One region of the Alteromonas sp. ABV2_168 genome, then DNA from elsewhere that is predicted to be linked to it. Evidence: predicted binding sites of a transcription regulator. Region 1 holds the regulator's gene; each other region holds the start of a gene.
What was found. The regulator sigma-54, encoded in region 1, starts transcription at its own class of promoters, with help from an activator protein. The targets are predictions, from matches to a motif close to GTTGGCACGNNNNTNGNNT.
Positions count from the first base shown of each region.

Region 2: the regulator sigma-54 is predicted to act here: its motif matches at 1,452-1,470, upstream of xdp1 (exosortase-dependent surface protein XDP1).
Region 3: the regulator sigma-54 is predicted to act here: its motif matches at 1,773-1,791, upstream of flgB (flagellar basal body rod protein FlgB).
Region 4: the regulator sigma-54 is predicted to act here: its motif matches at 1,503-1,521, upstream of glnA (glutamate--ammonia ligase).

Region 1 is NZ_JBSWYQ010000003.1:369,674-372,862, reverse strand. It holds gene lptA (lipopolysaccharide transport periplasmic protein LptA) at 1-199, shown strand, start outside; gene lptB (LPS export ABC transporter ATP-binding protein) at 205-930, shown strand; gene ACXAH4_RS07200 (RNA polymerase factor sigma-54) at 1,026-2,510, shown strand; gene hpf (ribosome hibernation promoting factor) at 2,543-2,830, shown strand; gene ptsN (PTS IIA-like nitrogen regulatory protein PtsN) at 2,839-3,189, shown strand, end outside.
Region 2 is NZ_JBSWYQ010000007.1:45-3,233, forward strand. It holds gene pssA (CDP-diacylglycerol--serine O-phosphatidyltransferase) at 366-1,187, opposite strand; gene xdp1 (exosortase-dependent surface protein XDP1) at 1,517-2,419, shown strand; gene ACXAH4_RS11700 (tetratricopeptide repeat protein) at 2,503-3,189, shown strand, end outside.
Region 3 is NZ_JBSWYQ010000011.1:203,304-206,492, forward strand. It holds gene ACXAH4_RS16715 (chemotaxis protein CheV) at 1-885, shown strand, start outside; gene ACXAH4_RS16720 (CheR family methyltransferase) at 905-1,738, shown strand; gene flgB (flagellar basal body rod protein FlgB) at 1,881-2,288, shown strand; gene flgC (flagellar basal body rod protein FlgC) at 2,288-2,710, shown strand; gene ACXAH4_RS16735 (flagellar hook assembly protein FlgD) at 2,735-3,189, shown strand, end outside.
Region 4 is NZ_JBSWYQ010000008.1:15,573-18,761, reverse strand. It holds gene glnA (glutamate--ammonia ligase) at 23-1,432, opposite strand; gene typA (translational GTPase TypA) at 2,000-3,189, shown strand, end outside.

The DNA.
Region 1 (3,189 bases):
TGATGCGAAAATCCAGCAAGATACCAGCATGGTCCAGGGAGATAGCATCACCTATGACATGTCAAAAGAGCAACTTCTGGCAACCGGCGGTGAAAGTAACAGCAACGGCCGGGTAACCACGGTTTTCCGTCCTGACACAGTTAAAGAGCTGAAGGAAGAGAACAAGACTTCAGACAGCAACGAAAACGAGGGTAACTGAGTTACATGGCAACCCTGAGTGCGACTCACCTGGCAAAGTCGTATAAATCACGCCAGGTCGTCCGTGACGTTAGTTTATCGGTTTCTACCGGACAGATAGTAGGTCTGCTGGGTCCTAACGGTGCAGGTAAAACCACAACGTTTTACATGATTGTCGGTCTTGTGCCGCTGGACAAAGGCAAAATCCTCATTGATGAGCAGGAGCTGACGCACCAGCCAATGCACGAACGTGCCCGCCGGGGAATTGGCTATTTACCCCAGGAGGCATCCATTTTCCGCAAGCTGACCGTACATGAAAACATCATGGCGATATTACAGACGCGTAAAGACTTAAAAAGTCATCAACGTGAACAGGAAGCGGATGCACTACTTGATGAATTTAATATTAATCATATACGTAATAGTACAGGTATGAGTTTGTCGGGTGGCGAACGCCGCCGGGTTGAAATTGCCCGCGCACTGGCAGCCAATCCGCAATTTATTTTGCTCGATGAACCCTTCGCCGGAGTTGACCCGATTTCGGTTAATGATATAAAGAAGATCATTCAGCACTTACGGGACAGAGGTATCGGTATCCTCATCACCGACCACAATGTCAGGGAAACCCTTGATGTGTGTGAAGAGGCCTATATCGTCAGTCATGGAGAACTGATTGCTCAGGGCACCGCAGAACAGGTATTAAGTAATCAAAAAGTTCGTGATGTATACCTTGGTGAGCAATTCAGGCTATAGTTAAGATATCGGGATGAGCATTTAGCGGAGATTTCGCCACCGGCACTCACACCGCTACAACCGGATGTCCTTTTTAGAGTTTATATAAGACGTAGATGAAACCATCTTTACAGTTAAAATTTAGCCAACAACTAACAATGACGCCTCAGCTTCAGCAGGCGATCAAGCTATTGCAGTTGTCTACGCTGGACTTACAACAAGAAATTCAGGAAGCTCTCGATTCTAATCCTTTGCTGGAAGTCGACGACAGCTCCGACAACGATGTAATTGAGAAAAATAACATCGACAATGATGACAGCATGCAAGAGTCTGCAACAGCCTCATCTTCTGACAGCATGGATACCGGTGAAGCACTGGAAAAGAATGATTTACCGGATGAGCTGCCCATCGACAGTACCTGGGATGAGTACATTTCTGCGTCTTCTGCCCCCGCGCCCGGCCCTTCCGGGGGTGATGATGAACAAATCTTTCAGGGTGAAACCACCGAAAATATTCAGGACCATCTGCTGTGGCAAATGCGTCTGACACCTTTTTCTGACACAGACCGCGCCATCGCGCTGGCGATCATCGATTCCATTGATGAGTCCGGCTATCTAACGGTTACCGTTGACGACATTCTGCAAAGCGTAAACAGTGAAGATATGGAAGAGCCCGTAGAAGAAGATGAGGTTGAGTGCGTACTTAAACGTATTCAGCTATTTGATCCTCTCGGTTCCGGCTCCCGCACACCGCAGGAGTGCTTGTTAGTTCAGCTGGCGCAATTTGCACCGGAAACACCGTGGCTGGAAGAAGCCAAACTACTGCTCAGAGAGCATTCCGATCTGTTAGGCAGTAAAGATTACCGTACGTTAATGCGTAAAACCCGCCTGAAAGAAGATCAGTTACGGGAAGCGATGCGTTTGCTGCAAACGCTTAATCCCCGTCCGGGCAGTGCATTAATTACGAAAGAACCCGAATATGTCATTCCGGATGTATCGGTTGCGAAGAAAAATGGCCGTTGGGTTGTAGAATTAAACCCCGACAGCCTGCCTAAGCTCAGTGTTAATCAGCAGTATGCTGCAATGAGCCGTAAAGCAAGAAACAGCAGTGATTCACAATTTATCCGCTCTCACATGCAGGAAGCAAAATGGTTTATTAAGAGCCTTGAGAGCCGGAACGATACGCTGCTGAAAGTAGCAAATTGTATTGTTCAGCAACAGATGGGCTTTTTTGAGCATGGCCCTGAAATGATGAAACCAATGGTGCTGAATGATGTCGCAGAAATGGTAGATATGCACGAATCTACTATTTCCAGGGTAACAACGCAGAAGTACATGCACACGCCCCGTGGTATTTTCGAGTTGAAGTATTTCTTCTCCAGCCACGTTGCCACTGAATCAGGTGGTGAGTGTTCATCTACAGCGATTCGCGCCCTGATTAAAAAGCTGGTTGCCGCTGAAAAGCCAAGCAAGCCACTGAGTGACAGCAAGATTGCTTCGTTGTTGGCCGATCAAGGCATTATGGTTGCCCGGCGAACAATAGCAAAGTACCGGGAATCCTTGTCGATCCCGCCGTCTAACCAACGCAAAAGCCTTATCTAACTTAAGGCTGCTCAAAATAAGGAAGACGAAATATGCAAATCAACCTTTCTGGTCATCACATTGAGATCACTGATTCTTTGCGTAATTATGTCGATACTAAGTTCAGCAAACTGGAACGTCATTTTGACCACATATCAAATGTGCACGTTATTTTAAATGTTGAAAAGCTTAGCCAAAAAGCAGAAGCAACGGTTCATCTTAGCGGCGCGGAAGTCTTCGCCTCTTCCGAAAATCAGGACATGTATGCTGCCATTGACAGCATGGTCGATAAGCTCGACAGGCAGGTCCTGAAACACAAGGAAAAGCTTAAAAAGCACTAATTGAATTCATGGATATACAAGCCATAGTCAGCCTGGACCGCACCGAGTGTGCGGTCCAGTGCAATAGCAAAAAACGCATTCTCGAAATCATCAGCGGGATTGCAGCTAAAAATAACCCCGATGTTGATGAAGCCACCGTGTTAAGTAGCCTGCTGGCCCGTGAGCGAATGGGCAGCACAGGTATAGGTAACGGCATTGCCCTCCCCCACGGTCGCCTGGCCGGACTGGAAAATGTCATCGCCATCGTAGTTACCAGCACACCCGCCATCGATTTTGATGCTATCGACAACAAACCTGTGGATATTTTCTTTACTCTGCTTGTCCCTCAGGAACAAACCGAAGGACATTTACAAACTCTG
Region 2 (3,189 bases), on a different contig from region 1:
ACGAGTGCCCACACAGATTGTCTTGTTATAAATTTTTAAAGAACAATTGCTTAAGCCTTGCTGTTAGCCGTCTCAAGCGGGATGCGTATGTTACTCTGCATCATTTTTTTGTCAATCATTTTTTTGAAGTTTTTTCTTCTCAAAACGCTTTCCAAAAACTCGTTTCCGGTGCTTTGTGTCAGCTCCCTGAACCGAGGACGCGCATTCTACTCACATGAACCTTCCCGTCAACCCTTAATTACCGTAAAAAGTAAAAAAGCGACCTGAGCGGTCGCTTTTTAAACACATTGATAATTAAATAAACAAAACGTCTTAATTTCGTCTGTTCTGATATCTCTTTTCTAGATTATTTCAGGTAACCGGTGCTATGACTTATGCTCTGGTTCATCATTATCAATAGTTTTTTCATCTGCCTTATCATCATCAACAGAAAAATCGGCGTCCTTCTCTTCATGGTCCCCCACTACATCCTGAAGCGTTACCTTATCAACCGTACGGAATGTATTAATGGGTCCGGCAAGTGCATAAAGGGCAAAGACAAGGAAAAGCACTAATGCAGGCTCTGTCGCCACAATTACAAACACAAGCATAATAATAAGAAGCGCAACAAAAGGAACTTTGCCGTTCCAGTTTACTTCTTTAAAGGAGTTATATTTGAAGTTACTCACCATGAGTAAGCCGGCCGCACCGGTTATCAGTGCTACAACAAAACCGTAATCGTTGCCATTCACATCATATTCAACGCCTACCCAGACCAACCCGGATACAACGGCTGCAGCAGCCGGGCTTGCCAACCCCTGAAAGAATCGTTTGTCAGCAATACCCACCTGCGTATTGAACCGCGCCAGACGTAACGCTGCACCAGCTACATATATAAAGGCGGCGAGCCATCCCAGCTTACCTAATTCACTTAAACCCCAGTTGTAAGCAACCAGCGCCGGAGCAACCCCAAAGGACACCATGTCGGCCATAGAGTCGTATTCAGCACCAAACGCACTTTGGGTGTTGGTGATCCTGGCAGCCCTTCCATCGAGCCCATCAAATATCATTGCAACGAAAACGGCAACCGCAGCAGCTTCGAAACTGCCGTTCATAGACGCGACTACGGCATAAAAACCCGAGAACAACCCTGCGGTGGTAAGTAAATTAGGCAACAGGTAGATGCCTTTCCTTTTTGTGTCCGTCATAAAACCTCAAGTTAATTAATACTGACCAATCCATTATTTCATACATACCCGCACTACGCACGGTTCAAATATACCAGAGAATGCCTATTACTTAGTATGGGCTGACATACCTCAATTTAATTCACGAGATCTTTCATTAACACATTGAATTATAATAAATAAATCAACTTTAACTACTTTTGTATCATGTCAGTATTTTTTACGTAGGAATTTTTAAACCTAAATCCAACCTAAATTTTCCCTATAAAAATCAACACAATAACAAGTGGCACGGTAAGTGCTTAGATCGGATTGAGGTATGAAATCGAGGTATAAAAGGGGTTTTTAATATGAAGATAAGTAAGATCGCGTCAGTGACGACACTCGTCCTTGCAAGCGCTATTACTGCACCTGCTATGGCAACTAACTATTCTGGTGGTTGGCACAGTGGTTGTGGCAATGGTGGCAACACAGGTGATGGCTGTAATGCAGCTGACTATTTCGCAGATGACTTAATGTACAGCCTGGCCAGCGATGGTATCAGCAATGCAGTAGTTGATGGTGTAACTATCAACGCTTCTGCTTATTCTGATACCAAAGGTATGGAGAAGGTAGGTACGAAATATGGTTACTATGACATTGTCTCCGACGTAAACGTCGAAGAAGCCAGCCTTAAACAATACGGTAATGGATACGGGATCGTTAACGAAGATGAAAAGGCGAAATATTCGCCGGACCATTCAATTGACAACGAGAAAGAAGAAGGTTGGTCAAATTACCAATACGTAATTGATACTGACTTTGACTATGTGCTTATTTCTTTCGACGAGGACGTAAACGTAACTGGCGCAACATTTAGCTGGCTATGGAAAGAAACTGAGACACAGGTTTCTGTTGCAGCATTGAGCGACACATCTATGCTTACTTCAGGCGTGAATACATGGGGCGAGATTGCAGGTGATGCGCTGGCAGTAGGTTCGTTTGATGTTCTTAACTGTGACGATACTGATTTAGCAGAAATCAGCGGTCTGGATAATGTTTATTCTCAATACTGGATTATCGGAGCGTATAACACAGTCTTCGGCGATATCGGGCATAGTATGTACGATGACGGTTTCAAGTTAGCCAGCGTAGGCTTTAATAAAAAGCCTGGTGAAGAGCCACCAACAACGCAGGTAACTGAACCCGGTACATTCGCGATGTTGTTCATGGGCGGTGCCCTGGCAATGTGGCGCAGAAAACGTAATGCTTAGTCAATTTGATTAAGCCTTAACAGGCATTACCCGTAAAAGGTGGCTTAATGCCACCTTTTTTGTTCGGCAAATTCAGGTGAATTATGAAAAATCAACGGATGTTAGCTTCACGCGTGCGCAGCGCGCTTTTCGGTCTGGCCGGACTGAGCCTTATTGGATCAGCCCATGCTACAACCTTTGAAGATTATGAACAGGCACTGGAAGCCTACAATGCAAAACGATATGAAGAATCGTTTGTTCACCTAAAAAATAGTCTGCAAAAAGATCCTGATAACCTGACTGCCAAGATATTAATGGGTCGCCTGCTTCTGCAAAACGGTTATGTGCGTGCTGCTGAACTGGAGTTTCAGGAAGCCATCGACATGGGCGCTGACCTGAATCTGGTTGCAGAACCGCTGGGAACAGCCTGGTTGTTTATGAACCGCTTCCGCGACATTCTTGATTTTCAGGAGTACAAGCGTCTGGGCTCTAAACAAAAATCAAGCTGGCTACAGATCCGGGCAACAGCCTGTACAAAACTTGACGATGATGTCTGTGCTGAACAAGCTTATCAGGACATGCTTGCCATGCCCTACAATAAGGACAACGCGCTGAACGGACTTGCTGCAATTGCAATGCGGGCCGGTGATACAGAAATCGCTGAAGACTTTCTCGCACAATCCCGCGAAATTGATGATAACAGTGCCATTCTGTGGCGCCTGACAGGTCAGCTCAGCTACCGTCAGGGCGACGTTGATACCGCTATCAAAGACTTTAAACGTGCACTTGAA
Region 3 (3,189 bases), on a different contig from region 1:
CAGTTAGTGGGGCAGAATAGGCTGGAGCTACTGTTGTTCAGACTCAACGGCCGTCAGCGCTTTGGTATTAACGTGTTCAAAGTGCGGGAGGTACTGCAGTGCCCGCCATTGACAGCAATGCCTAAATTGAATTCACTGGTACGGGGAATTGCGCATATCCGCGGGCAAACCATTTCTGTCATCGACCTGAGCATGGCAACAGGCGGCAGACGGATTGAAAACCTCGAAACAGCGTTTATCGTTATTGCAGAGTACAACCGCTCAGTACAGGGCTTTCTGGTTGGCGCGGTTGAACGCATTATCAATACGAACTGGGATGCCATTATGCCACCGCCGCAGGGGACGGGTCGCGCCAGTTATCTTACTGCCGTTACGGAAGTGGATAAAGAGCTGGTGGAAATTCTGGACGTAGAAAAAATTCTTAACGAAATTTCTCCCCTCAAAGCCGAGGTTAGTAAAGATGTTATCGCCGGGCTGGATACCACTGCTCAGGAAGATAAGATTATATTCATTGCCGATGATTCTTCTGTTGCCCGCAGTCAGGTGAAAAAAGCGCTGACGGCACTGGGACTGAAAATGGAGCTGGCTAAGAATGGCCTGGAAGCATTGAACCGTCTCAAAGAGATTGCTGCTGAAACCGGCGACGTTACAGATAAAGTGGGCGTACTGGTTTCCGATATAGAAATGCCGGAAATGGACGGATACACACTGACGGCTGAAATTAAAAACACCCCCGAATTGCAGAAATTAAAAGTGGTTCTTCACACGTCATTAAGCGGGGTATTCAATCAGGCGATGGTGCAAAAAGTCGGTGCCGATGATTTCATTGCAAAATTCCATCCTGATGAACTTGCTACTGCTGTAGGTAAATGGTTGTCTAATTGATTGACGAGGCCAGGGAAGCTTGAAAAATAAAGAAGTGTCTGCCGACAGTTACCGTCAATTCGGAACTTTTCTGCAGCAACAGTGTGGCATTTCATTAGGCGACAACAAGCAATATCTTGTCCGTAGCCGCTTGTCGTCTTTGATGTACGAATACGACTACGACAGCCTGGACGGACTGATTGCAGCTGTGGTACGGGGTGGAAACCGTAATTTGTTGCAATCCGTTCTGGATGCCATGACCACCAATGAAACTCTCTGGTTTCGTGATAATTATCCCTACGAGTTACTTATTAATAATATCTTGCCGCAGTACGCCAGTGAAAATCGCCGGTTGCGGGTCTGGAGTGCCGCCTGTTCCTCCGGGCAGGAGCCGTACTCCATCGCTATGTCAGTACTGGAATTTCAGCGGCAAAAACCCGGCGCTCTGAGAGCCGGCGTGGAAATTACCGGCACAGATTTGTCGTCTGCCATGCTGGAGAAGTGCAACAAAGGTGTGTATGACGAACTTTCTCTGGCCCGCGGGTTATCGGCAGAACGCCGTCAACGCTATTTCTCTCCCAACAGTGAGGGGATGGTTCAGGTCAATGAGGAAGTACGCAGAATGGTTTCTTTTAAAAGCCTGAATCTGCTGCACAGTTATACGGCCCTGGGTCGCTTCGACATCGTATTTTGCCGTAATGTACTGATCTATTTTCCGGCAGATGTGAAACAAAAGATACTGCAACAAATTGCCGCCCAGATGCAGCCCGGGGGGATTTTGTTCCTCGGCGCTTCCGAATCTATCGGTGAAGCCGGATCTCATTTTACCATGGTGAAGTGCCATCCCGGCCTTTACTATCAAAGAAATAAATAATCTCCTGACGCCCCGCCCGGGGCGTCAAAAAATACTTGGCACTTCATTTGCAAAGTTTTCAACAATAAGAAAACGACGATTCATACTCTGAGTCTCTTTTTAATTCGATGTTGTTGAAATCTTTGCCTGTGGAGTGTTTTACATGGCCATCAACCTAGACAATCTGACCGGTTTCCATAAAAAAGCGCTGGATATCAGAGAGCAGAAGATGGAAGTGATTGCCGGTAATCTGGCAAACGCAAACACCCCCGGCTACAAAGCCCGCGATATAGACTTTAAGCAAGCCATGGAAAGCGCCCGCAGTGAACAGCGCCAGGGTTCTTTGCAACGCACTCATGAAAATCACATTGGTGGCGGTCTCAATATCAACAGCTTCGACATCGATTATCGAATCCCAAATCAGCCCGACACCGGGGACGGCAACACCGTTGAAGTGCAGGCTGAAAGAAATGCCTTTCTGGATAACGGAATGAGATACCAGGCAACCCTGCAATTTCTCGAAGGAAAACTGAAAGGTATGAAGAAGGCCTTAAGTGGAGGGCAAAGTTAATGAGCCTGTTTAATGTCATGTCCATTTCCGGTACCGGTATGGAAGCAGAAAGTGTCCGTCTGAACACCACCGCCAGTAACATTGCTAACGCTAACAGCGTCAGCAGCAGTTACGAAGAAACCTATAAGGCACGCTACCCGGTTTTCGCCGCAGAACTTGCCAGAGCATCAGATGAACAGAGTAAAGGCGTGGGTGTTGAGGTTAAAGGCGTAGTGGAAAGCGATGCACCTCTGCAAATTGAGTATGCACCGAACAATCCCATGGCTGATGAAAACGGTTATATCTACAAGCCCAACGTCAACATTGTCGAAGAGATGGCAAATATGATGTCCGCTTCGAAAGGCTACGAAACAAACGTTCAGGTTGCTGATACAACCAAACGTATTTTCCGTCAGGTACTGCAGCTTGGTCGCGGTCAGTAACCGCGCTGAGCAGAGGGTATTTTCGTGAGTACTATTTCAAATACGACAGGCTTAAATTCAGAGCTCTACTGGCAGGAAGAAGGTGTAGCCGTTGCCGATGGCAGCGAACAGCGCCTGACTCAGGAAGACTTTTTCTCATTGCTTACAGAGCAGCTGGCGAATCAGGATCCGACCAAACCGGTGGACAATGATCAGATGGTTGCCCAGATGACATCTTTCACGATGGCAGACGGGATCTCCCAGTTAAATGAAAAGTTCGAATCCTTTGCCGCGTCTATGACCTCCAACCAGGCATTGCAGGCTTCCAGTCTGATTGGTCAGCAGGTGCTGGTAGAAGGTAATGTAGGCTATATGGCAGAAGAAGGTGCCGGCTTCAGTGGCGTACTGGTTAACGATCAGACCGTGCAGGATCTGAAGATCACCATCGAAAATCAATATGGTGAAATTGTTAAGACCATTGACGCAGGAACGCAGGCGGC
Region 4 (3,189 bases), on a different contig from region 1:
AATCAAATCAGCGAATGGCTTCTTATACGCTGTAGTACATGTCGAACTCAACAGGGTGAGTAGACATGTTCAGAGTCGTTACTTCTTCAGACTTCAGACCGATGTATGCATCGATCATGTCATCAGTCATAACGCCACCGGCTTTCAGGAAGTCACGGTCGTTGTCCAGCGCTTCCAGAGCCATTTCCAGTGAGCTGGCAACAGTTGGGATTTCTGCTGCTTCTTCTGGTGGTAAGTCGTACAGGTCTTTATCCATAGAGTCACCAGGGTGAATCTTGTTGATGATACCGTCGATACCCGCCATTAACATAGCAGTGAAGCCCAGGTAAGGGTTACCAGTCGGGTCAGGGAAACGTACTTCGATACGACGCGCTTTATCGCTTGTTACGTAAGGAATACGGATTGACGCAGAACGGTTACGTGCAGAGTAAGCCAGCATAACCGGTGCTTCAAAGCCTGGTACCAGGCGCTTGTACGAGTTAGTAGAAGCGTTAGTGAATGCGTTGATTGCACGGGCGTGCTTGATGATACCGCCGATGTAGTACAGCGCTTCTTCAGACATACCAGCGTACTTGTCGCCTGCGAAGATGTTTTTGCCATCTTTAGCGATAGACTGGTGAACGTGCATACCAGAACCGTTGTCACCAACCAGAGGCTTAGGCATGAATGTCGCAGACTGACCGTATGCATTTGCAACGTTGTGTACAACATACTTATAGATTTGAACTTCGTCAGCTTTCTTAACCAGCGTGTTGAAAGCACAAGCGATTTCGTTCTGACCAGCAGTTGCTACTTCGTGGTGGTGAGCTTCAACGACCAGACCCATTTCTTCCATAACCAGACACATTGCGCCACGGATGTCGTGTGCTGAGTCTACTGGTGGAACCGGGAAGTAACCGCCTTTTACGCCAGGACGGTGAGCAAGGTTACCGCCTTCGAATTCTGCACCGGAGTTCCATTTTGCTTCAGAAGAATCGATCTTGAAGAAAGAACCCGCCATGTCAGTGTGGAATTTCACATCGTCAAACAGGAAGAATTCTGGCTCTGGACCGAAGAAAGCAGTGTCACCGATACCAGTAGACTTCAGGAACTCTTCTGCACGACGTGCAACAGAGCGAGGGTCACGGTCGTAGCCTTCCAGGGTAGACGGCTCAACGATGTCACAACGGATGTTTACCTGAGTTTCTTCTGCGAACGGGTCAACAACGCAAGATGCTGCGTCTGGCATCAGGATCATGTCTGATTCGTTGATGTGTTTCCAACCAGAAATTGAAGAACCATCAAACATCTTACCTTCTTCAAAGAACTCGTCATCGACCAGACCTGCAGGGATCGATACGTGTTGCTCCTTACCTTTTGTGTCGGTAAAGCGTAAGTCTACAAATTTAGCTTCGCTTTCTTTGATCAGCTCTAATGCCTTTTCTATTGACATCGTGTCCTCCGGATTTATTAGAATAAACGTGGAATGAACAATTTCACTCCAAAATAATTGAGAATCATTAAAGCTATTTTCATGCCACTTACATGAAGACGGTAAAACGCGGCTTAGCAGGCAGTAGCACAAAAATCCACAAACGCAAGTGCACTATAATGGTGCGGTGAAGCTCTGTTTTGGTGCGTAAGGGTGTTTTGATTCATCGGGTTCTATCGGACTGCTGAACATTATTAAGCCGTGATTTATCCGTACCGGAATGATTCGAACCGGAGCAGAAGAATAAAGGCTGTGACAATGCAGAAATTGCAGTATATGAAGATAAGAACTGATGCTTAGACTAGAACAAAGCAAACCCGGATACTAGTAGGATCATTGATAAAACATTGGAATAAATTAGATCCGCACACAATCCAGAAAAGTGTCACAAAGAAAAATAAAAAAAGATGCGCAAAGCGAAAGGAATTTCTGTACAATCCGCGCACATTTTACTATTCCGTTTTAGCAATCAAATCTGCCTGATGTTTTTCTTACATCTGCAACGCTGATTTCCAAGGCTTTGACCCAATGACCACTGATATTAATAAATTACGCAATATCGCGATTATCGCGCACGTTGACCATGGTAAAACGACTCTGGTTGACAAACTGTTACAGCAATCCGGTACGCTGGAAAGCCGTGGCGAAGCCCAGGAACGGGTAATGGACTCTAACGACATCGAGAAAGAGCGTGGTATTACCATTCTGGCGAAAAACACCGCCATTAACTGGAATGACTACCGCATCAACATCGTAGATACCCCGGGACACGCCGACTTCGGTGGTGAGGTAGAGCGTGTAATGTCGATGGCTGACTGTGTACTGCTGCTGGTTGATGCGCAGGAAGGTCCTATGCCGCAAACCCGTTTCGTAACGCAAAAAGCGTTTGCTCAGGGTCTGAAGCCAATCGTAGTAATCAATAAAATTGACAAGCCGGGCGCACGTCCTGACTGGGTAATGGATCAGGTTTTTGACCTGTTCGATAACTTAGGTGCGACTGATGAGCAGTTAGACTTCCAGGTTATCTATGCATCAGCACTGAATGGCTGGGCATCAATGGATGCAGACACCAAAGGCGAAGACATGACGCCACTGTTCCAGTTAATCGTGGATCAGGTTGAAGCGCCAAATGCAGACCCTGCCGGTGCATTCCAGATGCAAATCTCTCAGCTGGACTACAACTCATATGTTGGCGTAATCGGTGTTGGTCGTGTTAAGCGCGGTAGCGTGAAGATGAACCAGCAGGTTACTGTTGTTGGTGCTGATGGTAAGAAGCGCAACGGTAAAGTGGGTCAGGTACTGGGTTACTTAGGTCTTGAGCGTCATGAAGTCGACTCTGCAAGCGCAGGTGACATCATCGCGATTACCGGTCTGGGCGAACTGAAAATTTCTGATACTGTGTGTGACGTTAATACAGTAGAAGCCTTGCCTCCGCTGACGGTTGACGAACCAACAGTAACCATGACGTTCCAGGTAAACACATCTCCGTTTGCCGGTAAAGAAGGTAAGTACGTGACTTCACGTAACATCCTTGAGCGTCTGCAGGACGAGCTGGTACATAACGTGGCACTGCGCGTTGAAGAAACCGCTGACCCGGATAAATTCCGCGTATCAGGCCGTGGTGAACTGCACTTAGGTATCCTGATTGAAAATATGCGTCGTGAAGGTTACGAGCTGGCGGTATCACGTCCGGAAGTAATCCTGAAAGAAGTTGACGG